3 regions of the Proteus penneri genome follow, and region 2 is predicted to be linked to each of the others. Evidence: predicted binding sites of a transcription regulator. Region 2 holds the regulator's gene; each other region holds the start of a gene.
The links. Region 2 encodes PurR, which represses purine synthesis genes. Its sites were predicted from a motif close to CANGCAAACGTTTGCNTG; they were not measured.

Region 1 (8,513 bases), 550 kb from region 2:
TCGCCAGCCTTAGTATTTGTACGAGTGGAAAATACTGTTTCTTTTTATAAAGATTAAATTTAGGCAACTCATCTAACTTGATCCCTTTTCGGTGATAGCGAACGAGGGTTGTTAATAACAGCTGTTGCTCTTGATTAAAACCGGGTAAATCAGTATTTGAAAGAATATAGGCAGAATGGCGATGTAATCCACTTAAATTAATGCTTAATCCTACTTCATGTAACATGACAGCCCAAACTAAAATAGCTTCTAAATCAGGGCGAACCAGTTTAGGATTTTGTTGTGCCCACTGAGCGTAAAGCGATTGCATTGTGTCAAGAACACGTTTTGCTTGTTCTCTATCGATATTATAGTGCTCTGCAAGGCTTTTAGCTGTGCGCTGACGAATATCTTGATGGCGAAATCGGCCTTCCATTTCGTAAAGCACACCTTCACGTAATGCACCATCAGATAGGTGTAAGGCTTTTAATCCTAAAGAATCAAAAATGCCGCATAAAATAGCCAAACCTGGTACAAAAACACGTTTACGTTCATCAGATAAACCCGGCAGGGCAATATCTTTAAATTTCTTAAATCGTAAAACTTGTTTAGTGAGCATAAGTAGGCGTTCAGGTGTGATAACACCGTCTTTTTCACCAAACTCAACTAAGATCTCATGGGCTGCTTTAATTGTTCCTGATGCCCCTAAAGCCACATCCCAGCCAGTCATTTTATATTGCCATGCAATTTTTTCCATTTTACGCGCTGCTTTTTCTCGCGCTTTACGAAAAGCGGATTCGCTAATTTTCTGCTCAGGGAAAAATTGACGGCTAAAACTGACGCAACCCATGCGTTGGCTTTCGATTAAAATGGGCTCAAAATTTTCACCAATAACGAGTTCTGTTGAACCACCACCGATATCGATAACGAGTTTCCGACCTTTTTCTGATTGAGTGTGTTCAACACCCATAAAAATAAGTCGTGCTTCTTCATGGCCTGAAATAATTTCAATAGGATAAGGAATAACGTCTTTGGCTCGTTGAAGAAAGACTTTAACATTAGTGGCGACACGCAAAGTATGTGTTCCTACGACGGTGACATTTTCTGCGGGGAAGCCCTGTAACCTTTCAGCGAAAAGAGAAAGAGCAGAAAGCCCACGTAACATAGCTTCTTCGCTTAATTCGTTATTATCATCAAGCCCATCAGCAAGATAAACTCGCTGCTTTAAACGACTTAATACTTGCAATGCACCATTAACAACACGTGCAATTATCATATGAAAACTATTAGAACCGAGGTCAATAGCCGCAATTTCTAAAGGACGTGGTGAAGTGTCATCTTGTGATAAAGGCATAAAATTACGCTCGTGAATCTGGTTGTTCTAACAATTTAATGTACTCATAGACAGCAAGCTGGGAACGGATTTTACGTTTATTTCCACGAGGAACATAGCTATTTGTTAAATCTTTATCGATATAACGTGCTTTTACTGTGTCATTAAATTGAATATCCAGTATATCTAGAACGCGCTGTTTGAGTTGAGGATCAAGCAAAGCCACTGCAACTTCAATACGGTAGTCAAGGTTTCTTGTCATCCAATCTGCAGAAGAGAGAAAGATCTTTTCATCGCCTTTATTAGTGAACACATAAACACGGTCGTGTTCTAAAAAGCGGTCAACAATACTGGTGACCTGAATATTTTCACTAAATCCTGGTTGATTAGGGACTAAAGAACACATTCCACGGACTAATAATCGTATTTTTACGCCGGCTTCTGATGCGTCATAAAGGCGATTAACTAACTCTTCGTCAACTAAATTATTCACTTTTAATGTGATCCCTGCAGGATGTCCGGCTTGAGCACTGTGAATTTCATTTGTGATTAATTGATTTAAAAGAATACGTGAATTTTGTGGTGAAACCATCAAATGTTCAAAAGTCACAGGGCGATAAGGGTTTTCAATAAAGTTAAAGACGCGGCGGACTTCATTGGTAATTTCAGTGTTAGCGGTTAATAGTGAATAGTCAGTATAAAGACGGGCTGTTTTTTCGTTAAAGTTCCCCGTACCAATATGGGCATAGCGAATGATTTCACCATCTTCTAAGCGAGAAATAATAAATAATTTCGCATGAATTTTTAAACCCGGAGCAGAGAAAATAACATGTACACCTGCTTCTGTTAGGCGTTTTGCCCAGTGGATATTCGCTGCTTCATCAAAACGTGCTTGTAACTCAACAACGACCGTGACACGTTTGCCGTTATGCGCAGCGTGGATCATCGAATCAATGATCCGAGAATCTTTAGCAACACGGTAAATATTGATTTTTATTGAGATAACACTTGGGTCAAAAGAAGCTTGGCGCAACAATTCCAGCACATGTTCAAAAGTATGATAAGGATAATAGAGCAAGACATCGCGTTCACGTATGGCATCAAAACCATTACGGAAGTTATCAAACCAAATATGGCGTAAGCGAGGGATCGGCTTATTTAATAGAAATTTACTTCCTTCATTTGGGAAGTTAATAAAATCTTTAAAATTATGATAACGACCACCAGCAATGACGGAGTCATTATTCGATAAACCTAACTTACTGCGCAGCAATGCCACCATTTCATCAGGCATATCACGCTGATAAACAAAACGGACAGGCTCTGCTGTAAGGCGTTGCTTTAATGTCGATGACATCATTTCAAGTAAGCTTGATTCCATTTCTGTCGCAAGATCGTACTCTGCATCTCGTGTCATTTTCATGGAATAAGCACTTAATGACTCATAATCAAAAAAGCCTTTAAACACTTCATCAAGACAGTAGCGTAAAATATTATCCAATAAAATCATGGACTTTTTCTTACTACGCCCTTGGTCTGTTGGCAGAATAACAAAACGAGGGACTTTATCTGATGGAATTTCTAGCAGAGCATAATGAATAGTTTGCCCTTGCACAATTTCAACTGCTAAATAGGTATAGTCATCTTTAAGAAATTCAACCAAATTGGTTTCAGGATTAATTAAAATAGGGGTGATGTGTTTTCTTAAATTTTGACGGAAATATTGGCGTAACCAAATTTGTTGATTAGGTGAGATTTGGCGTTCATTAATTAAAAAGATTTGATTTCGCGCCATTTCAAGTAACAAATCATTGTATAAAGCATCAAACTCTTGGTCAGCTTTAGCCACTTTTGACTGAATTTTTTTGATAAGATGGCGAGCATGGCTTGATGCAGAGCGTGAGCCACGCTCTTCATTAATTAAAATACGGCGTTTAACATCAGCAAAACGGACTTTATAGAACTCATCAAGATTATTTGAATAGATCCCCAGAAACCTGACTCTTTCAATTAACGGGTTTCGTTTATCAGCCGCCTCTTGTAATACACGTTCGTTAAACGCAAGCCAACTGATCTCTTTATCAATATAGAGTCGTTCCTGGGACATCTGAACTCCAACTAGGGTTAAAGTTAAATCTTAATATCTGAATAAATCAGACATGTTGCTTTATAGTCGCACCCGGTTTAACAAAATTTTCGGGTTTTGCCTCTTTGGCTTTTTTTTCAAAATAAGGTGCTTGGAAAGTACACATTCTAATCGCAGAACGGTAGGCACCGTTAACAAAAAACTCATCTATTAAATCACCTTCCTTTTTAAAGCCAAGCTTTTCATAAATATGAATCGCTTTAGCATTCTCTTTATCGACGATTAAATAGAGCTTGTATAAATTAAGTACAGAAAAAGCATAATCCATTGCCAGCTTCGCTGCTCGTGCAGCATATCCATGGCCTTGATGCGCAGGGGCGATGATAATTTGAAACTCAGCACGACGGTGAACATAATCAATTTCAACCAGCTCGACAAGTCCAATTTTAGTGCCGTCATTTTCGGCAATAAAACGGCGTTCACTTTGGTCGTGAATATGTTTTTCATAAAGGTCGCTTAACTCGATAAAAGCCTCATAAGGCTCTTCAAACCAATAGCGCATAACGCTAGCGTTATTATCAAGTTGGTGAACAAAAGAGAGATCTTCTCGTTCGAGAGGACGTAATTTTATAGGTGGAACTTTCTTACCACCGGACATAAGCACCTCGGTGAATGCATTGAATAAAAAGAGAAAAGGATGACACAAAAAAAGTCACGCGGGCTACAGTGTAGCACAATGTGACTTTTTATCTTAAATGAAATAGTTACCCAAGGTTGTCGAAAAGCGCAATGTCATCGAGAAAAGCTTGATTATTCTGCATTTTTAATCGCTCATCAGCTAACCATCCGATCGCCAATGGATAGATACGGTACTCTTCTGCTTGTATTCTTGTTTGTAAGGATTGTTCAGTATCGTCAGCTAAAACAGGAATGCGCGCTTGAATAATCATAGGACCACCATCAAGTTCTTCTGTAACAAAATGGACGGTAACGCCATGAAAAGAGTCTTTATTCGCTAAAACTTGGCGATGGGTATGTAATCCGGGGTATTTAGGAAGCAAAGAAGGATGAATATTTAATAATTTATGCTGATAATGAGTCACAAAATCAGGCGATAAAATGCGCATAAAACCGGCTAAAACCACAATGTCGGGTTGGTAAGCATCGATTTTTTCAATTAATGCTTTATCGTAATCAGCTCTGTCATTATATAGAGTTGGATCAACAAAATAAGCTGGAATATCAGCAAGTTTTGCCCGTTCAAGACCATATGCATCAGCTTTATTACTTAAGACAGCAACCACATTACCTGTGATTTTATTTGCCCTACAGGCGTCAATAATCGCCTGTAGGTTGCTGCCGTTTCCAGAGATAAGGACGACAATATTTTTCATTCACATGTTTTCATTAGTTAATAATAACTTGTGCTTCACCCGCAGCTTGTGGCGCGATTTTGCCAATTAACCATGCGTTTTCACCACACTCAGCAAGATGGGCTAATGTTTTTTCAACATCATTTGGGTTAACGGCAATTAACAATCCAACACCACAGTTAAAGGTGCGATACATTTCATGTGTGCTGACTTGTCCAGCATCTTGTAACCATTTGAAAACCAACGGCCATTCCCAGCTTTTACTGTCAATACGCGCTTGTGTGTTTTCAGGTAATACACGAGGAATATTTTCCCAGAATCCACCGCCAGTGATATGCGCTACCGCGTGAATATCAACATTTTTAATGAGCGACAGTAAGGATTTTACATAGATACGAGTAGGAGCTAGCAAATGGTCAGCCAATGATTTGTCACCTAGTGATGTGCTATCTGCTTGCGTATTGCTGACTTCAAGAATTTTTCTGACTAATGAATAACCATTAGAATGAGGACCACTGGATGCTAAAGCAATGAGTGCATCACCAGCTTTAACTTTACTGCCATCAATAATTTCTGATTTTTCAACCACGCCAACACAAAAGCCTGCGATATCATAATCATTGCCATGATACATACCGGGCATTTCTGCTGTTTCGCCACCTACTAATGCACAACCAGATTGCTTACAACCTTCTGCAATACCTGTTACGACACGAGCTGCGGTATCGACATCCAATTTTCCTGTGGCATAGTAGTCAAGGAAGAAAAGGGGTTCTGCACCTTGAACAATTAAATCGTTGACACACATTGCGACTAAATCAATCCCGATGTCATCATGGCGATTTAAATCCATCGCAAGGCGAAGTTTAGTTCCTACGCCATCTGTGCCTGAAACTAAAATAGGTTCGCGGTATTTAGAAGGAATTGCACAAAGTGCGCCAAAACCACCTAAACCCCCCATAACTTCAGGACGGCGGGTTTCTTTTACTACACCTTTGATACGATCGACTAAAGCATTACCTGCATCAATATCGACACCGGCATCTTTATAGCTGAGAGAGGATTTGTTAGTCACGTAGAGCCCTCACGGCAAGTTGCTGTTAAGAAAAAATGTGTGCGGACGCTATTCTAACAGGCAAAGCAAACGTTTGCGAGGATCTTCTTTATAGGTCACAATTATTCATGTTGGTGTGGTTAAAAGCTGTGCGCTTGATCAATATCAATAGAAAAACGATGGAATGTTGGCAAAAAAGCGGTATAATCTCGCGATTTTTTTGTCAGGCTGCGTCGTACATTAGGAGAAATTATGAAGATCGTTGAGGTAAAACACCCACTCATTCAACATAAATTGGGGCTGATGCGAGATCATGATATAAGCACTAAACGCTTTCGTGAACTGGCTTCAGAAGTTTCCAGTCTACTGACGTATGAAGCTACCGCCGATTTAGAAACAGAGACGGTAACAATAGAAGGTTGGTGTGGTCCGGTAGAGATAGAACAGATTAAAGGAAAAAAAATCACAGTAGTTCCTATCCTCCGTGCAGGTATCGGGATGATGGATGGAGTATTAGAAAATATTCCTAGTGCCCGAATCAGTGTAGTTGGCGTTTACCGCGATGAAGAAACATTAAAACCTGTCCCTTACTTCCAGAAATTAGCATCCAATATTGAAGAACGTATGGCTCTTGTTGTTGATCCTATGTTAGCAACAGGCGGCTCTATGATTGCCACAATTGATTTATTAAAAAATGCGGGCTGTACTTCAATTAAAGTATTAGTACTAGTTGCTGCTCCAGAAGGTATTAAGGCATTAGAAGAAGCTCATCCAGATGTGGAATTATATACTGCATCTATTGATAGCCATCTTAATGAGCACGGGTACATCGTTCCAGGTCTTGGCGATGCTGGTGATAAGATATTTGGTACAAAATAATAATTAAGCCGACTTTGATAGTCGGCTTTTTTTTGGATCACTTATTTATTATTAAACTCTAAATATTTTAAGGTGTTGTTAGATGACTAGTGTGAGAGGGCTTAGTCAGCAACTTGGCGACTTAAAATAAGACGAGTATGAAGTTAAAAATACAAACCAATTTCACATTCATATTAAAGAGAGGTCGTAAGCATGACTCGTCGTGCAATCGGGGTAGAAGAGCGCCCACCATTATTACAAACAATCCCGTTGAGCCTTCAACATCTGTTTGCAATGTTTGGCGCCACCGTACTTGTGCCAATTTTATTTAAAGTTAATCCGGCAACAATCTTATTATTTAACGGGATCGGAACCCTGCTTTATCTCTTTATTTGTAAAGGACGCATTCCTGCTTATTTAGGTTCAAGCTTTGCATTTATCTCACCGGTGCTTTTGCTATTACCATTAGGGTATGAATTAGCACTTGGAGGATTTATCGTCTGTGGCGTGTTATTTTGTCTTGTGGCAGGTATTGTAAAAATAGCAGGGCGAGGTTGGATTAATGTGATGTTCCCGCCTGCAGCAATGGGCGCAATCGTTGCCGTCATCGGGCTTGAATTAGCAGGAACCGCAGCAGGAATGGCAGGATTATTACCCAGTGCGGATGCACCAGTTGATAGTCAAACATTGCTTATCTCTATGGTCACTTTAGGTGTGACTATTTTAGGTTCAGTGATGTTTAGAGGATTTCTTGCTATTATTCCTATTCTTATTGGGGTATTAGCAGGTTATGCTCTTTCTTTCTTCTTGGGCGTTGTTGATATTACGCCAATTAAAGAAGCTAACTGGTTTGCACTACCAACATTCTATTCACCACGTTTTGAATGGAGTGCTATCTTTATTATTCTACCCGCCGCGTTAGTTGTTATTGCTGAGCACGTTGGACACCTTGTTGTTACCGCAAATATTGTGCAACGCGATTTAATGAAAAATCCGGGCTTACATCGTTCTATGTTCGCAAACGGTTTCTCTACCATTATTTCGGGTTTCTTTGGTTCAACACCAAATACGACTTATGGTGAAAATATTGGTGTTATGGCTATCACTAAGGTTTACAGTTCATGGGTTATTGGTGGTGCAGCAATTCTCGCTATCTTATTATCTTGTGTTGGTAAACTGGCTGCGGCTATAGCTGCTGTGCCTGTTCCAGTTATGGGCGGAGTTTCATTACTGCTTTACGGTGTCATTGGTGCATCAGGTATTCGTGTCTTATTAGATTCAAAAGTGGATTATAATAAACCGCAAAACTTGATATTAACGGCTATTATTCTGATTGTCGGTGTGAGTGGTGCTTCCATTCAAATTGGTGCGGCTGAATTAAAAGGCATGGCATTAGCAACCATCGTGGGTATTGTTTTAAGTTTGATTTTTAAACTCGTCAGCATTATTCGTCCCGAAACAGAATTAGCGGATAACACCATTGAGTCGGTTAGTGGTACAGCAAATAAAAAGTAATCGATTAAGAAAATCTAAAGCAATATACTGAAATTAATAAAAAGGTGGATGATCTCCGCCTTTTTTTATTGTGTTTTATTCTTGTGTCATATTAAAAACTAAGATTTTTGATATTTTAAGCGTTTAAGACTTAGAAAAGCATGAATAATTCACTCATGATGTTTATTTAAATAAAATAAATGAGACAATGGTAGTCTGTTCTTATGCGAAATAGGCATCTTATCTGCGATTTAAGTGATATTCGTTTTAAGGTTGAGGTATCTCAATAAAGGTATAACGTAATTTATGAAAAACCTGATTGAAATTTATGATTTC
Region 2 (8,513 bases):
ACACAAAGGTTTTATCGGTATTGATGGGATCAGTTTAACTGTTGGCGATGTGGTTAATAACCGTTTTTGTGTACACTTAATTCCTGAAACGCGTGATAGAACAACATTAGGTTGTAAACGTCTTGGTGATAAGGTCAATATTGAACTTGATCCTCAAACTCAGGCAATTGTAGATACAGTAGAGCGCGTTATGGCACAGCAGAAAGCTTTGTTAGTGGCAGCCGAACAAAATGAAAATAAGGAATAAGAAGCACATAATTAACTATTGACGTGTTGCGCTAACAAGGGTACTAAAAAGCCAGTTTATTGATTAAACTGGCTTTTTAAGAAAAAATCAACGTGGAATTTGTAAACCGCCAATCTGTCCTTTAGGGCTTAACATAATTTGCCATAATTGAATATCTCTGGCTCTAAATGCACCTGCACACGCATTTAGATAATAGCTAAACATGCGTTTAAAACGAGGCGTGTAATTTGACTCAATATCTGGCCAGCAGGCTAAAAATCGTTGATACCATGCCATTAAGGTTTTATCGTAATCAGCACCGAAATTGTGCCAATCTTCCATTACGAATTTACCGTCTATCGCACTTGCAATTTTTTGGATGGAGGGTAAACAACCATTAGGAAATATATATTTACTGATCCAACTATCTACATTCACTTTATCGCGATTAGAACCTATGGTATGCAATAAAAACAGACCATCTTCCTTTAAATTACGACGAACCACATCAAAATAGGTTTCATAGTTTTTAGGTCCTACATGTTCAAACATACCGACTGAAACGATACGATCAAATTGTTCATGTAAATCGCGGTAGTCTTCTAAAATAATATTAACATCAAGTCCTTGGCATCGTTCTTGTGCCAATTTCTGTTGTTCAATAGAAATAGTAACCCCTGTGACAGAAACACCAAAATGTTTTGCCGCATAAGCAGAAAGTCCTCCCCAGCCACAGCCAATATCTAGTAAGGTCATTCCTGGTTTTAGATCTAATTTTCGGCAAATTAAATCTAATTTATGTTCTTGGGCTTGGGCTAAATTATCGGCCTGTTTCCAGTATCCACAGGAATATTGCATATTAGGATCAAGCATGGCGATAAATAAATCATTACCGAGATCGTAATGTTCTTTACCTACCATCCAAGCTCGTTTTTGTGTTTGTAAATTGAAAAGGCGTGCTGTCGCAATTCTGAAAATATCATGTAGATTTTTAGGAAGTTTATTTTCAAGGCCTGCACGTAAAATTTTATGAAAAAATATATCTAGTCGTTCACAATCCCACCAGCCATCCATATAGCTTTCACCGAGTCCAAGTGAACCTTGCTGTAATACTCTTTTATAAAAATTTTGATTATTAACTTGAATATCATAAGGTTCTGAACCATTAACTCGAATATCAGCATGAGTTAATAGTTCGATAGCAATCCTTTTATAAGGATCATTGGAGGTCTTTCGGCCTTCTTCTACACAAGATGTACTCATAAATTCTCCGGCGTAAACTAAGCGGGTTTAGAGACATAAACTAAGAAAGAATGTGCGTAGATAGATAGTATTAAAATAGTATTGTGTTCAATATGAATTGAACGGATAGAATTAATAAAACAACTAATCTCACATAATCAGCGAATAATTTGTTTAATGCCTCAAAATCCGAAAGAAAATAGATAAAGCGCAGTTAAGCGTTTAGATAAGTATAGGTATGTGAATTATTTTTCTCTATAAAATAAAACGGCCATTTTTTATAAAATAGCCGTTTTGAGAATTATCTTAAAATAAAAGGGGGAGTTATTCAGTTGCTTGAACTGTGTGTTTGGCAACAGATTTATTACGCTGAATAAAGTAACCAACTGCCATTGGGATCGCTGTTAACGCCATAATTGCAGTAGTGTTAATTAGGGGATGCTGGCTGATAAATGCAGACACGATAAAACTTGCTAAACTACAAAGACCCAGTTGTAGCGCATTTTGTAATGCGGCTGCTTTACCACTGATTTCAGGATAAGCCGATAAAGCATTAGATACAGCGATTGGATAGGAAGCGCCATTCATTGCAGCCATAATACAGAACGGAATTAAGATCGTGGTTAATGTTGGCTCAGTAAATTTAGCAACAAGGTATAATGCAGTCATACTAACAGCATAACCAATTAATAGCAGTGGTAATAATGTTTTACCCGTCATTTTTGATAGTAAAATACGACAACCATAGCCACCGACCATAAAGGCAATAGTTTGTGGAATATAACTTAAACCAATATCCTGCGGAGAGTAGCCCATTTTTTCAAGAATGATTGGTGAGCCAGCTAACCAAGCAAAGAAACCTGCACTACAAGACGCGTAAACTAATACGTTACCAGTGTAGAGCGGGGATTTTAATAAAGTCATAAATGAGGCTGAAGATTGGTTTGCATCTGTGACGGATTTTTGTTTAATGTTTTTTAGCATTAATGTCGGTAACATCAAAACTAAAGTTACCGCCATTAACAGCATGAAAATCATACGCCAGCCACCATGGTTTAATAATGATGCACCGATCAAAGGCGCAAGTGCTGGGGATAACGCAACCAGTGGCATAATTAAAGCAAAAACGCGCTGAGCGCGAGATTCATCGAAACGGTCGATGACAAGAGCTTGCCAAATAACAGCTGCAGAACAGACACCAAAAGCTTGTAAGAAGCGCATCGCAAGTAAACCTGTCGCACTTTCAACCCACAACATGCCAAGGCAGCCTAAAGAGAAAAGGCTTAACCCAATAAGAAGAATAGGTTTTCGACCTACTTTGTCAGAAAGTGGTCCCCAAAGTAACTGAGCAACAGCAAAACCAAATAAAAAGATACTTAAGCTATTACTGATAGCGCCTTCGCTGATAGCGAGTTCACGCTGCATCATACCGAATGCAGGCAAGTACATATCAATTGCTAAGTAACCTAGCATACTCAAACCAGCTAGGTACACCATGAAGCTCATAGGTGTTTTTGATTGTGTGGACGTTTTAGTATTCATTTTATTTTCTATGCTATGTGATGTAGAACATTTTATGTATTGTAACTAAGACTTATTTTACTTGTGAAACGGGAATATTTGGTTAATGCTGTGAAAAATTTTCAAAGGAATAAACTCTATGTGGTCAGAATACTCTTTAGAAGTTGTTGATGCAGTTGCAAGAACAGGAAGTTTTAGCTCAGCTGCGCAAGAATTGCACAGAGTGCCATCCGCCGTTAGTTACACTGTTCGGCAATTAGAAGAATGGCTTGCTGTTCCTCTGTTTGAGCGCCGTCACCGTGATGTAGAACTAACCGATGCAGGTAAAATTTTCATCAAAGAAGCACGATCTGTTATCAAAAAAATGAATGACACCCGACATCTATGTCAACAGGTTTCCAATGGGTGGCGTGGTCAATTTAGTATAGCAGTTGATGGCATTGTTAAACCCGAAAGAACACAACAACTTATTCTCGATTTTTATCGTCATTTTCCTGATATTGAGTTGTATGTCTACCCAGAAGTGTTTAATGGGGTATGGGACTCCTTAGTTAATGGTCGTGTTGATTTAGCCATTGGTGCAACAAGAGCGTCACCAATTGGTGAACGTTATAGTTTCAGGGATATGGGTTTTATGCCTTGGCGCTGTGTTTGTCATGTTGATCACCCATTAGCTAAAGCGGAACATCCACTAACGGATGATGAAATGCGACCTTATCCTAGCCTATGTTTAGAGGATACATCACGTAGTTTACCAAAGCGTGACACTTGGGCGTTAAATAACCAACGTAGAATGGTTGTACCAACGTGGGATATGGGGCTTGAATGTTTGTTGGCAGGATTATGTGTAGGAATGGTGCCTTGGCATCGTGCTGAGCCATTGATAGTCCAAGGAAAGTTAGTTACTTTGCAACTGGCACAGCCATTGCCAGACAGCCCATGCTGTCTGACGTGGGTCGATAAAAGTGAATCGCCTGCTTTGACATGGTTGTTAGATTATCTTGGAGATAGCCAAACCTTAAATGAGGAATGGCTTCGCTAGAAATCAGATAGCTGGATAAATAAGAATTAACGGCGGTAGTCGATAAAAGGACCGTCGGCAACTGAACGGCGCTCAACTAATCGCGGATGAACTTCGATTGTTTGGGCGTCTTCGCGTTTATTAACGATGCGATCAAGCAACATTGATAATGCCATTTGGCCTAAACGCTCTTTTGGCTGATGAACGGTTGTTAGCGCAGGTGTAAAATAACGTGCATTACGAATATTGTCGTAGCCCACAATAGAAATATCTAAAGGAACACGCAGGCCAAGTTCATCCGCAGCGCAAATTGCGCCCATTGCCATGACATCACCACCACAAAAAACTGCAGTAGGGCGCTGTTTTTGGTTTAGCATTTGATACATCGCTTTATAACCAGATTCAGGTTCAAAGTCACCTTGTACAATCCACTCATCTTTTACTGTGATTTTGGCTTCTTCCATAGCTTTTAGAAAGCCCTGTAGACGACCACCACCAGTGTTGCGCTCTAATGGTCCAGGAATAATACCGATATCGCGATGACCACGCTCAATAAGGTAACGACCTGCGATATAGCCGCCATGGAAAGCGTTATCGATAATGGTATCAGTAAAGTCACCACGCGCTTTTCCCCAATCCATGACAACCATGGGAATATTACGATAGCCTTCTAAAAGAGTCAGAAGGTGATCAGGATATTCAGAACACATGACTAATAATCCATCAACACGTTTTTGTGCCAGCATGGCTAAATACGCTTTTTGCTTATCAAGATTGTTATGTGAGTTACATAAAACCAGTGTATAGCCTTTGCTATAACAACTATTTTCAACTGCTTCAATCACCTCAGCGAAGTAAGGAGCTTCACTGGACGTGGCTAACAGGCCAATAGATTTGGTGTGATTGACTTTCAAACTACGCGCAACGGCACTTGGCGAATAATTTAATTCTTTTATAGCGGCCCAAACTGTTGCTCGTGTGTTCTCAGCAACAAAACGGGTTTTGTTGATCACATGAGAAACAGTCGTGGTTGATACGCCTGCGCGTTTTGCCACGTCTTTTATTGTTGCCATGGTGTGGAAAACTCCTGACCTTCATTGGTCTCTTTTATCTAATTTTATGGTTTAACTGCCAGTATAGTCATACATAGGGCAAACACTGGCAATAATTTAGCGATTAGCTGTGAATTTTGTATGATCTAGCTCAAAAGTGAAAGTATTAATCAATGTTATAAATTGTGCACTAGTCGCTATTTTAACAAATTCTGATATGTGATAATAATTAACCATGACAAGGTTATGGTTAATAATGTGTATTATAATCATTTTGAGGGAGAATAGATGGATACGGATCTGAAATTTGGTTTGAGTACAGCAGTAGCAGCGCTGGTTATGATTGTTATTTTTTCTACTCTGCTTTTCTAATCATGTTTTAATAAGTACTCGATTAATTTAAGTAATAGATTATCGAATACTGAATATAACAAAGGGCTCAAGGCCCTTTGTTATTATGTCATCAAAAATGAATCTCAATCATTCACCTTTGATTATCAATCTAAATTAAGCAAGGTTAGCTTCAACAAATGACCAGTTAACCAATGCCCAGAACTCTTCTAAATATTTAACACGTGCATTGCGGTAGTCGATATAGTAAGCATGTTCCCATACGTCTACAGTTAATAGTGGTTTATCTGCACCTGAAACTGGCGTTGCCGCATTAGAGGTGTTAACAATTGCAACTGAACCGTCAGCTTTTTTAACTAACCAAGTCCAACCTGAACCGAAGTTTTTTGCTGCGGCATCATTAAATTGCTTTTTGAATTCTTCAAAAGAGCCAAATGCCTTGTTGATAGCATCAGCAATTTTACCTGTTGGTGCACCACCTGCATTTGGTGCTAAGCAGTTCCAGTAGAAAGTGTGATTCCATACTTGTGCCGCGTTATTGAAAATACCACCATCGGTAGACTTGATGATTTCTTCTAAAGATTTGCTTTCTAAATCAGTACCTTTAACTAGGTTATTTAAATTAGTTACATAGGTTTGGTGGTGTTTGCCGTAGTGATATTCTAAAGTTTCTTTAGAGATATGTGGCTCAAGAGCATCTAACGCATAAGGTAATTTTGGTAATTCGAAAGACATTGCGTACTCCTTTAAACTATCTATTTCGGGTTTTGTGCCTGAAATCATTCCATCAAAACCATTTGAATCGATAGAATGAGGCAAATGAATCACTAATTTGTTACTATTTTGCTAATTATTTTAACAAAAATTCATTGAAATAACAGCTAAATATCTTTTATCTATAGTTATAAGCCATATAGATTAGTTATACTCATAAGAGTATAGCTCACTGAGCAACTCGTAAAGCAGTAAAATAATGGCTGTAATCAGAGCCTAGATTCTCTAATTGTGGCATATTCTGCTTATTCCATTATCAATGTGTACATCATTTTCACTACGACTAAGAATAGAAATAATGCAAATATTTGACGAACCCTTGGGATAGGGAGGCGATAAGCAACTTTCACACCGATAGGGGCGAAGAGAATGCTAGTAATACTTATTCCGATAAAGGCAGGTAAGTAGATAAAACCGAGGTAATAGTCATCAATATTTGTTTGATTCCAGCCATAGATAATACCCATGATGGTGCCTATGGCAGCGATGATGACACCAATCATTGAAGAGGTTGCAATACATTTACGTGTATTAAATCCCCAATGACTTAAAAGAGGAATAGTGATAGTACCACCAGCAATACCGATAAAACTGGATATAAAGCCAATTAAAGAGCCACCACTTGTTAACGCAGGTTTTGAAACAATAGGATCTTTCACGTTTTCAATACGTTCAGCTTCTTTCTTTTTAGTTAATAATCCATAGATGGTATATACCATGAAAATACAGAACACGATTTGTAATATCGTGTTTGACATTTTTTGTACCAGAAATGTCCCAACAAGCATACCGATGATAGTGCCGATAGATAATAGAGGAAATTGCTGCCATAAAATGGCTTTATGTTTGTTATGGGAATACGCTGAAGATGCTGTAGAAAATATAATCACAGAGAATGAGGTAGATAAGGCAATTTTCATCACCATATCTATTGGAATAGCTTGTTGACTCACTACATACATAACTACCGGAACAATGATTGCACCGCCTCCTATGCCAAGTAGCCCAGCAAAAAAGCCAGTAATACATCCTACTACAAGAAACAGCAAAATCATGTCCATAGTTAATACTCATCAGGTTTTATAACAAACCTATTTATATACATTATATCCTTTTAAGAAGGTAGCGTTTTATCTTAATGTATTGATTATGAAATTTAATGTGTTGGTTTTAATGTAAAAGTTGCTTTTTTCTTCTTCAATATAAAGGATAGTTAGTGATTGTGTCAGTAGTAAGAGGAAAAGAGTAAAATGAAGCACAGTCATAACCATCTGTAATGTATTGACTTATTTTTTATATTTCATGGTGTGTTTTTTATCAGTAATCCCATGGTTTAATACCAACTCATTGTTTTATATCGATAACTAAACTTATATAGAGGTTTCTAATATAAAGTGGTATTCTTCTTTCATGTTTTCCCCTATAAAGCATATCGAATATAAAAGGCTGTAAGGACTTAATAAATGACGACTATTGAAAAAATTGAACGCCAGATCAACGAAAACCCAATTATTTTATACATGAAAGGTTCACCAAAATTACCAAGTTGTGGTTTTTCTGCTCAGGCAGTTCAAGCTATCTCTGCTTGTGGTGAGCGTTTTGCGTATGTTGATATCCTGCAAAACCCAGATATTCGTGCAGAATTACCAAAATATGCGCATTGGCCAACCTTCCCACAATTATGGGTAGATGGTGAATTAGTCGGTGGATGTGATATTATTTTAGAAATGTATCAGCGCGGTGAATTACAGAAGTTATTAAAAGAGACTGCTGATAAATATCGTGGTGAAGAAGAAGCACAGTAATTAAATTTTTATCGTTTCGCTATTGAAACGCATAAAAATAATGAGTTCTTCAAGAAAAAGCCAGTTCATTAATAAACTGGCTTTTTCTATTATTCATAAATGTATCAGCGAAATTATGGCTTCAAGGTGTAGGTAATGGCCATCCACCCAGTTTTTTCCAGCGGTTAACTAATTCACAAAAAAGTAATGATGTGCGATTAGTATCATATAATGCACCATGCGCTAATTTGCTATCAAAAGGAATGCCAGCGGTGATGCAGGCTTTAGCTAAAATTGTCTGTCCTAATACCAACCCACTTAAAGCCGCAGTATCAAAGGTGGCAAAAGGGTGAAAAGGATTACGTTTTAATCCAGCACGTTCAGCCGCAGCCATGACAAAGCTGTGATCAAAATTTGCATTATGGGCCACAATAATGGCGCGATTACAATCTGCATCCTTCATTCCTTTACGTACCATTTTAAAAATAGCATGCAAAGCTTCATATTCACTGACTGCGCCACGAAGTGGATTTGTTGGATCA
Region 3 (8,513 bases), 1.3 Mb from region 2:
AGCATAAAGGCATTTGGACAAAGTGAGAATAAGAATAAACGTATAAGTTTGTCTTATGTTTTTTTGTGTGGATTAATTTATTCTTGTTATGCTCTTATTAAGATTATAAAACAATCATTAATATTCATTTGTTTTTATAGGTGTTAATACTTGTTCACAACTAGTATATTATACTTACATAAGACGATCATTTAATGATATTCTTTATTTGACTGTTATTAAGTAAAAATAATAAATGATGTATTACATTAATTAAACTATAAAGAGAATAAATTTCTTAAGTAAAATTGAGTATAAATGGAAATACTTATTATTATTTCTTATTTTACAGTTTAAATAATTACAATTAAAACGTTTTGGTTAGAATTTTCTTATAAAGAAACTCTTTTTTAGAGCTAAAATCAAAACGCATAAATAGTCTTTAAATGGGTATAAAAAAGAGACGAGGATTTCTTTTGTGTTATTTTTTAATCATTAATAATTTTCTTCGTGAAATAAGAATAAAGAAAATGAGAAATTAAAAAATAAGAATAATCATCTTTATAACAAGTAAAAAATGATTTATATCAAATTAATGCTTTCATCTTTTCTTGTGTTTCTATTATTAATAAAGAAAATCATAATAGTTATTAATAATAGAGATTATGAAAATGAGATATACGAGTGTTTTAAATTGAAATTAAACTACCCCTAATGAAAGGGGGCATCAAAATAAGTTGCCACCCTTTATATCGTAGAATGGTGTCTAACGTATTAATTATTCCCATATTAGGTGTAATTCATCCAAAATAGAATATTTTTAGAAGTACAGCTTTCTCTCATTAATAAAAGATAATGAAAGTTAAACAGGTCATATCGTTATATCGCTAGATAATACAACCTATTGATAAATAGAAATCACATTGTAAATTAGTTTGTTCTTAAGTCATATTTCTTAAAGAAATCATATTCTTGAACTAATTGTGGTAGTGATCTTATTCTCAATTTTGTATACATGTTTGAACGATGTACTTCAACTGTTCGAGGCGATAGCGAAAGTTTTTCTGCTGCTTCTTTACTCGTATTTCCTTCAAGGATCATCTCCATAACCTCTTTTTCTCTATTAGATAACTTACTAAATTTATCTTTTAGAGATATATATGTTCGGAATTGCTCAACTTCACTTTCATAATGTAGAAAAGATTCCGAGACAATATTAAGAAGTTCATTCACATTTAGAGGACGAGTTAAATATTCAAAAGCTCCTGATTTAAATGCGTTACGACAACTTTCAATGGAACTATCCCCAGAAATAATAATTATAGGGATAATGTTTTTCAATTTGTTGAGTTCTTTAATCAGTGCAATTGAGGGGGCTGCACTGCTTTTTGTATTAATTATGATGCACTCTTTATGAGCTCCTTTTGTCGATGAAAAATAGTATTTTAAGAAGGCCTGTTCATTTGAATAGGTTTTCACATTAGCCGCTAAAGAAGAAAGAACAGCTTTAAGTTGAACTTTTGTACTGTCCTCTTCAAAAGTGATTAAGTGGATTATTGATTCCATATGTTGCTCCTGATTTTACTTTGCTCTTACACTAAAAGTGAATGAGTAACGAAATTTGACTAATTTATAAGTTTTTTGTGTAGGGTAACATCCATGCAACGGAGCTATATTCAGAATATATCAAATTAAAAATGGTTAATACTTCTGTATTATATTATAGATAAAATATCAGAACTTTGTTTTGTTTCAATATTTGTATTTTATAGATAAGAATAATTAATTTCTATAATGAAGGGAGAAATAACTATTATTAATTGTAACTAAGTTTTTTCTAGTAAGTGATTTTAACTATATTAAACTCAATTGATAAGTAAAAAAATAATATATTTAGGTGTCTTTTTATGAATTAATTAATAGTCGCAGGTGGTTACAATACAACTCCCTTTGTGGCTTTTTGACTTTACTTCTTGTAAAATAGTACTTTATTTCTATTGACCCTTTTTAATAAACCAATCGAGCCAATACTATGGCGTCACTGAAAGATGTAGCTCGACTTGCATCCGTTTCTTTGATGACAGTCTCAAGAGCGATTAATAACCCTGAGTTATTAAAACCAGAAACACTGAAGCAAGTCCAAGATGCGATTGATCAACTTAACTATGTTCCAGATTATTCTGCACGAAAAATTCGTGGACAAGGAACAAAAGTATCATCAATTGGTGTTCTAGCAATTGATACCGCAACGACACCATTTTCGGTGGAAATGATTTTATCGATAGAACAAACTGCAAGAGAATTTGGTTGGAGTTCATTTGTTGTCAATTTGACTGCACAAGATTGTTATGAAAATGCAATTTGGCAACTTTTGGCTCAACGTCCAGATGGTATCATCTATACCACTATGGGGTTGCGTGAAATCACTGTACATGAAAAGTTGTTTGATAAGAATTTAGTGCTAGCAAACTGCTTGGATAAAACGCACGCTTTTCCAACTTATATTCCCGATGATTATCATGGGCAGTATTTTGCGATGAAAAAAGTCATCGAAAAAGGGTATCGCCGTCCTTTGTGTTTTTATATACCTGAAGAGTCAGTTGCAGGCCCTATTCGTCGTAAAGCGGTCGAAGATGCTTGGCTAGAAGCTGGGTTGCCATTGGCTGATCTGCAACAATATACGATGATATTTGGAGATGAGCACTATCGTGATGTGATTGAAATATTGAAAAAGCATTGTGTTCATCAAAAAGCTGACTTTGATATTCTCATTTGTGGTAATGACCGTATTGCATTTTTAGCTTACCAAGTTTTACTTTCTATGGGGTTACGTATTCCAGAGCAAGTAGCTGTTTTGGGATACGACAATATGATTGGTACAGGAGAGTTGTTTTATCCACCATTAACAACAGTACAACTTCCTCATTATGAATTAGGTAAAGAAGCGACATTGCATATCATTCAAGAAAGAAACCATAGAGATATCGTACACGTACCTTGTCAATTAGTTGAACGTGAGTCTATTTAAAGACTCACGTCTTACTTATCTTCTCAATATCAGTAAATACTATTTAGTTGCCAATATTCACCATTAATCAGTGTTGCATCACCATTCATAGCAAAAAGATGTAAAGCTTGGATATCTTGTTGAGCATAATATCGACTACTAAGGGTGAATTCCCCTTTATTTACAAAGACTTCAATTGATGAGCGATCAATAAAAATACGTAAATTTAATTCACAACCTTCAGGTAATGGAATGCTTCTAGCCCCACTTATATTATGCTGAGGGTAATGACGATTAAGCACTAAACGATTTGATTGATTATCTACAAAAAGCTCGAGTCCTTCACCTAGCCATAAGCCAAATTTCTCGGCTTGGCTGTCTAAAGACCATGTTAAATCGAGTTCGATAGCTGATGTGTTATCAATCAACTCTATAGATTGATGGCTTAATGTGAGAGGTTTAATGGTGTTTTTTTCTTGGCGTAATGATTCAATTTCTTTGACTGGCACCATACGTAAACGATTTTTGCTCTTATCAAAGGTAATTTCGCGAGGCAATGTGAAGCAACCAGCCCAAAACTCTGCTTTTGATGGCATGGGTGAATTCCACATATCCATCCAGCCCATAGAAACACGACGACCATCAGGAGTCATAAATGATTGTGGCGCGTAATAGTCATGGCCATTATCAAGTTCAATAAAGTGTCCTTGTGGTTTAAACGGTTGATTTGGTGACCACTTGCCAATTAATGCACCTGATTGAAAGAGGTTGCGATATTGATAGCCTTCAGCACGTTTTCCTTGTGGTGAGAAGACGATTGCAAATTCATTTTCTTGACTAATAGGAAAGAAATCTGGGCACTCCCACATATAGACATTTTTATCATCTGTTTTTCCTAAAACAGTGTAATCATTGTTCCACTGCTGGCCTTCGACAAATAAATTTTCGCTAGAGAAGAGTAGGACTTGTCCTTGATCTTTTTCATCACGCGCACCAACAACCATCCACCATTTACCTTCTTGATACCAGACTTTAGGATCACGAAAGTGCATATAGCCTTTAGGGGGTTCTAAAACGATGCCTTTTTTCTCAAAATGAATACCATCTTCACTGATAGCAACACATTGTGCTTCATAGATTTGGCTATCATCCCCTTCGGCGGCTAACCAATTGTGTCCTGTATAGAAAAGATAGAGTTTGCCTTCATGGCTAATGGCTGATCCTGAGAAACAACCACTTTTGTCGTACTCATCTCCCGGCGCTAACGCGATGGGTTGGTGTTGCCAGTGTATCATATCGGAGCTAGTGGCATGTCCCCAATGCATTGGCCCCCAATCTTGAGAATAAGGATGGTGCTGATAAAAGGCATGATATAAACCATCATGATAAATAAGACCATTAGGGTCATTTAACCAACCCGCAGGCGCAGCTAAATGAAACTGGGGATAAAATTTATTGCCTCGTTTTTCAATCAAAGTATTTAAGGCGTTTGTTGATTGTTCTAAGCGGTGTTTCATATCATTATCCTTATTCTATTTTAGAGTTATTAGTGTGTTTTTAAGAGCACAGAAAAGGTAAAGAACAGACTAATCACACTATTACTCTTGTTGTTAACGATAACATTTAGAGCGAAAAAAATACGATGCATGAGATTGACTTTATCATATTATCTTATTATGTTAACGTTATCAGTGTGGATTTACGAGCAATATCTTTACTTATTCGTTATGAATAGTCATAAAAACAGAATATAGTTAAGAAAAATAATTGCTTATCTTCAGGAGAGATTATGAAAGTCTGGTCTTTAGGTGACGCTGTTGTTGACTTGATCCCATTGCAAAACATGCAATATGAAGCATGCGCTGGTGGCGCGCCTGTCAATGTTGCTGCGGGCGTCGCTAAGCTTGGTCAACAAAGTGGTTTTATTGGACGTGTAGGTGAAGATGCGTTCGGCCATTTTATGCAAAAAACATTGTTTGACCTGGGGGTCGATACTCGCGCAATGGAATTTGATGAGTTTCACCGTACCAGCACTGTTCTTGTCTCTTTACAAGAAAATGGTGAGCGTGATTTTACTTTCTTAGTTGCTGAGTCTGCTGATCAATTTTTAACGGAAAAATCTTTACCTGCGTTTGAAAAAGATATTTTGCATTTTTGCTCTTTAGCATTAGTGAACTCCATTTGTCGCTCAACTTTGGATACGGCGATTAAGAGTATTAAAGAGACGGATTCATTGCTGAGTTTTGATATTAACTTACGCCCTCAAATGTGGCGTGATCACGAAGAAATGCGCGAAGTTATCGATAATTATGCGCATAAAGTTGACATATTAAAATTATCAGAAGATGAGCTTACGTGGATGACACAAGAAGTGACATTGAATAATGCCCTTAAAAAATTAGAAGATTATCCCGCGCGTTTAAAAGTGATCACCCAAGGCTCTAAAGGTTGTTTAGTTTTAACGCCAAATACTCAAATCGCATTGAGTGCTTTTACCGTTGAGTGTGTAGATACTACAGGGGCTGGTGATGCCTTTATGGCTGGTTTATTAGCGGCGGTGGCAGAATATGGTTTTGCAGAAGATGAGCAATATTTATCGAAAATAGTGACGCAAGCGGCGGCTTGTGGTGCTTTAGCCACGACTCAAAAAGGGGCGATAGCCGCGGCACCAAGTCGTAAAAAATTACGTGATTTTGTTCAGCAGCAACCACCTTTACATGTTAGGGAGATTTTCTAACAACTTACCTATTTTTTCTGGTTGTGGTTTTTACCACGGTTTTCCCTTAATGGTATTTTCCAACTCTCCATTTATAACTACTTTTCTCGGCGTCGTTATTTGTGGAGATTTTTTTTATCTTGTCTATGTCATCGTACTGATGTTTGATCAATCAGCGATGCTGATCATATTGTTCTGTCTATTTTAAGCGTATGATATTAAACCTTATTGACTTTTATTGATGGAACATTAAATGTGGGCTCAATCGGGCGCAGTATTAGCCATTTTTTCTTATATTCTTTGGGGAATAACGCCACTGTTTTATCGGCTGTTACCCGGAGCGCAACCGTTAGAAATGTTGGCTCAACGCTTGATCTGGTCTATCCCTCTTTTATTACTCGTACGACTCTTTATTAAAAATAGGACACGATGGCGCGTTGTTTTGCAGGATAGGCGCTCTATTTTTATGTGCCTATTTAGCTCAATGGCCATGGCCGTTTCTTGGTGTACATTTACCTATGCATTAACACATCAACAAGTATTAGAAGCGAGCTTGGGATATTTTATTAATCCACTTTTCTCTATTTTATTAGGAGTCATCTTTCTTAAAGAACAGCTTAATCTAGCAGAAAAATGGGCTGTTACCTTAATTTGTGCCGGAGTGGGGTATCAATTGTGGATGTACGGTGAATTACCTGTACTCGCTATCATGATGGGGGGCGCATTTGCTGTATATGGTTTGATCCGTAAGTTTATTCGTTTTGATGTGATCACTTCTTTATTTATGGAAACACTCTGGTTAATGCCATTAGCAATAGGCGTGACCATTTGGTTGTTTATGACAGATAAAAGCGCGCTACCTTCAGCAGATAATCTGACTCGTTTTTATTATGTTTTAACCGCACCTGTTACCATATTGCCATTATTGTTTTTTACTGCAGCCGTGAAACGAACGACGTTAACCGTTATTGGACTAGCGCAATATATAGAACCTACTATTCAATTTTTACTAGCTGTTTTCTTATTCCATGAAGCTTTTGATGAAGTTAAAGGTGTCAGTTTTTCTCTAATTTGGCTGGGGCTTTTATGCTGTATCTTGGCACTTATCCGAAAACGCCTTAATTATCTAAAAATCCAAAAAGGAAAACGCAGCCAAATTTTGTAATGGTTTTCTTTCTTCGATTGATTATTTTTGCCTGCCTATTTTTCTATCAAGTAAAATCCGTTATGCTACGCAAATGCAATCGTTTGCGTCATTGTGTTTTTGATAAATAGTGAGGATGAAGAATGACTGTGTTGGGTACGGCTCTTACCGCTAATGCGACAAAGGTAATGCTATTAGGTGCAGGTGAACTGGGTAAAGAGGTGGCTATTGAATGCCAGCGCCTAGGTATTGAAGTGATTGCAGTTGATCGCTATCCCAATGCACCCGCGATGCATATTGCACATCGCCATCATGTGGTGAATATGCTTGATAGCAATGCATTAAAGCTCATTATTGAACAAGAGCAACCTGATTTTATTGTTCCTGAAATTGAGGCGATAGCAACTTCGTTATTGGTTGAATTAGAACAAAAAGGGCAAAAAGTTGTTCCTTGTGCCCGCGCTGTAAAACTCACAATGGATAGAGAGGGGATCCGTCGTTTAGCTTCAGAAACATTACTTTTACCAACATCAAATTATCAATTTGTCGATGATGAAGTGAGTTTTAAAAAAGCCGCTTTAGATATCGGTTTTCCTTGTATTGTCAAACCAGTTATGAGTTCGTCGGGGAAAGGGCAAAGTGTTATCCGTAGTGAAAATGATTTAGCACATGCTTGGGCCTATTCTCAAGAGGGCGGACGAGCAGGAAAAGGGCGTGTCATCGTTGAGAAAATGATCCCGTTTGATTTTGAGATCACGTTATTAACTATTCATGCTGTTGATGGTATCCATTTTTGTGCTCCCATTGGTCATCGGCAAGAAAAAGGAGATTATCGTGAGTCATGGCAACCTCAAAAAATGAGTGATATAGCCCTTGCTAAAGCAGAGCATATTGCGAGTAAAGTGGTAAAAAATTTAGGGGGTTATGGATTATTTGGCGTAGAGCTATTTGTGCAGGGTGATGAGGTGTTTTTTAATGAAGTCTCTCCTCGTCCTCATGATACAGGATTGGTGACGCTAATCTCACAGGACTTATCAGAGTTTGCTCTTCATGTTCGCGCTTTTTTAGGTTATCCCATTGGTGGTATTCGTCAGTTAGGTAACTGTGCTTCAGCTGTGATTTTGCCAGAGCTACATAGCTCAAATATCGTTTATTCCGGTATTGAAAAAGCGTTGAAGGCGAACCGTCAAATTCGTCTTTTTGCGAAACCTGAAATTGCCGGCTCTCGCCGTTTAGGTGTTGTGCTTGCTCATGCTGATACAATAAAACATGCATTAGATGAAGCAATCGCAGGTGCCAACGCTATCATTGTTAATGACGCTCAAAAATAGCAATGTAACACAAATATTTTCTTATTTACCGCTAAGTAAACGCTATTAACTTAGCGGTAAAATCTGGCTTCTAGCCATTGAAGTATAAATATTCTGTAATTAAAAATATTGAGAAAAGTCATTTCACATTTTTATCTCTCTTAGGCATTTAATCAATTTTATTAGCTTAATTTTTTACTCGACCCTTGAAACTAGCTTAACTATCCCCACTTTTTACTCATATTGTTTTTTTCGCCAAATTAGGATTAATTGAGGTAAAAATGAGTATGAAAGGTCAGGAAACAAGAGGATTTCAGTCTGAAGTTAAACAACTTCTTCAATTAATGATCCATTCTC

Region 1: the regulator PurR is predicted to act here: its motif matches at 5,909-5,926, upstream of purM (phosphoribosylformylglycinamidine cyclo-ligase).
Region 3: the regulator PurR is predicted to act here: its motif matches at 6,940-6,957, upstream of purT (formate-dependent phosphoribosylglycinamide formyltransferase).

What each region holds. Positions count from the first base shown of each region.
Region 1 covers NZ_CP059690.1:1,813,980-1,822,492, reverse strand. The annotation lists gene ppx (exopolyphosphatase) at 1-1,333, opposite strand, end outside; gene ppk1 (polyphosphate kinase 1) at 1,338-3,419, opposite strand; gene speG (spermidine N1-acetyltransferase) at 3,466-4,056, opposite strand; gene purN (phosphoribosylglycinamide formyltransferase) at 4,163-4,792, opposite strand; gene purM (phosphoribosylformylglycinamidine cyclo-ligase) at 4,806-5,846, opposite strand; gene upp (uracil phosphoribosyltransferase) at 6,078-6,704, shown strand; gene uraA (uracil permease) at 6,897-8,198, shown strand; gene H1225_RS08310 (mechanosensitive ion channel family protein) at 8,484-8,513, shown strand, end outside.
Region 2 covers NZ_CP059690.1:1,261,877-1,270,389, forward strand. The annotation lists gene H1225_RS05765 (riboflavin synthase subunit alpha) at 1-247, shown strand, start outside; gene cfa (cyclopropane fatty acyl phospholipid synthase) at 335-1,489, opposite strand; gene punC (purine nucleoside transporter PunC) at 1,793-3,010, opposite strand; gene punR (DNA-binding transcriptional activator PunR) at 3,129-4,031, shown strand; gene purR (HTH-type transcriptional repressor PurR) at 4,058-5,083, opposite strand; gene cydH (cytochrome bd-I oxidase subunit CydH) at 5,351-5,434, shown strand; gene sodB (superoxide dismutase [Fe]) at 5,570-6,148, opposite strand; gene H1225_RS05795 (sulfite exporter TauE/SafE family protein) at 6,433-7,248, opposite strand; gene H1225_RS05800 (Grx4 family monothiol glutaredoxin) at 7,651-7,992, shown strand; gene rnt (ribonuclease T) at 8,114-8,513, opposite strand, start outside.
Region 3 covers NZ_CP059690.1:2,532,431-2,540,943, reverse strand. The annotation lists gene H1225_RS11545 (response regulator transcription factor) at 910-1,545, opposite strand; gene H1225_RS11540 (LacI family DNA-binding transcriptional regulator) at 2,012-3,007, shown strand; gene H1225_RS11535 (glycoside hydrolase family 32 protein) at 3,037-4,503, opposite strand; gene H1225_RS11530 (aminoimidazole riboside kinase) at 4,776-5,723, shown strand; gene rarD (EamA family transporter RarD) at 5,956-6,867, shown strand; gene purT (formate-dependent phosphoribosylglycinamide formyltransferase) at 6,990-8,177, shown strand; gene htpG (molecular chaperone HtpG) at 8,438-8,513, shown strand, end outside.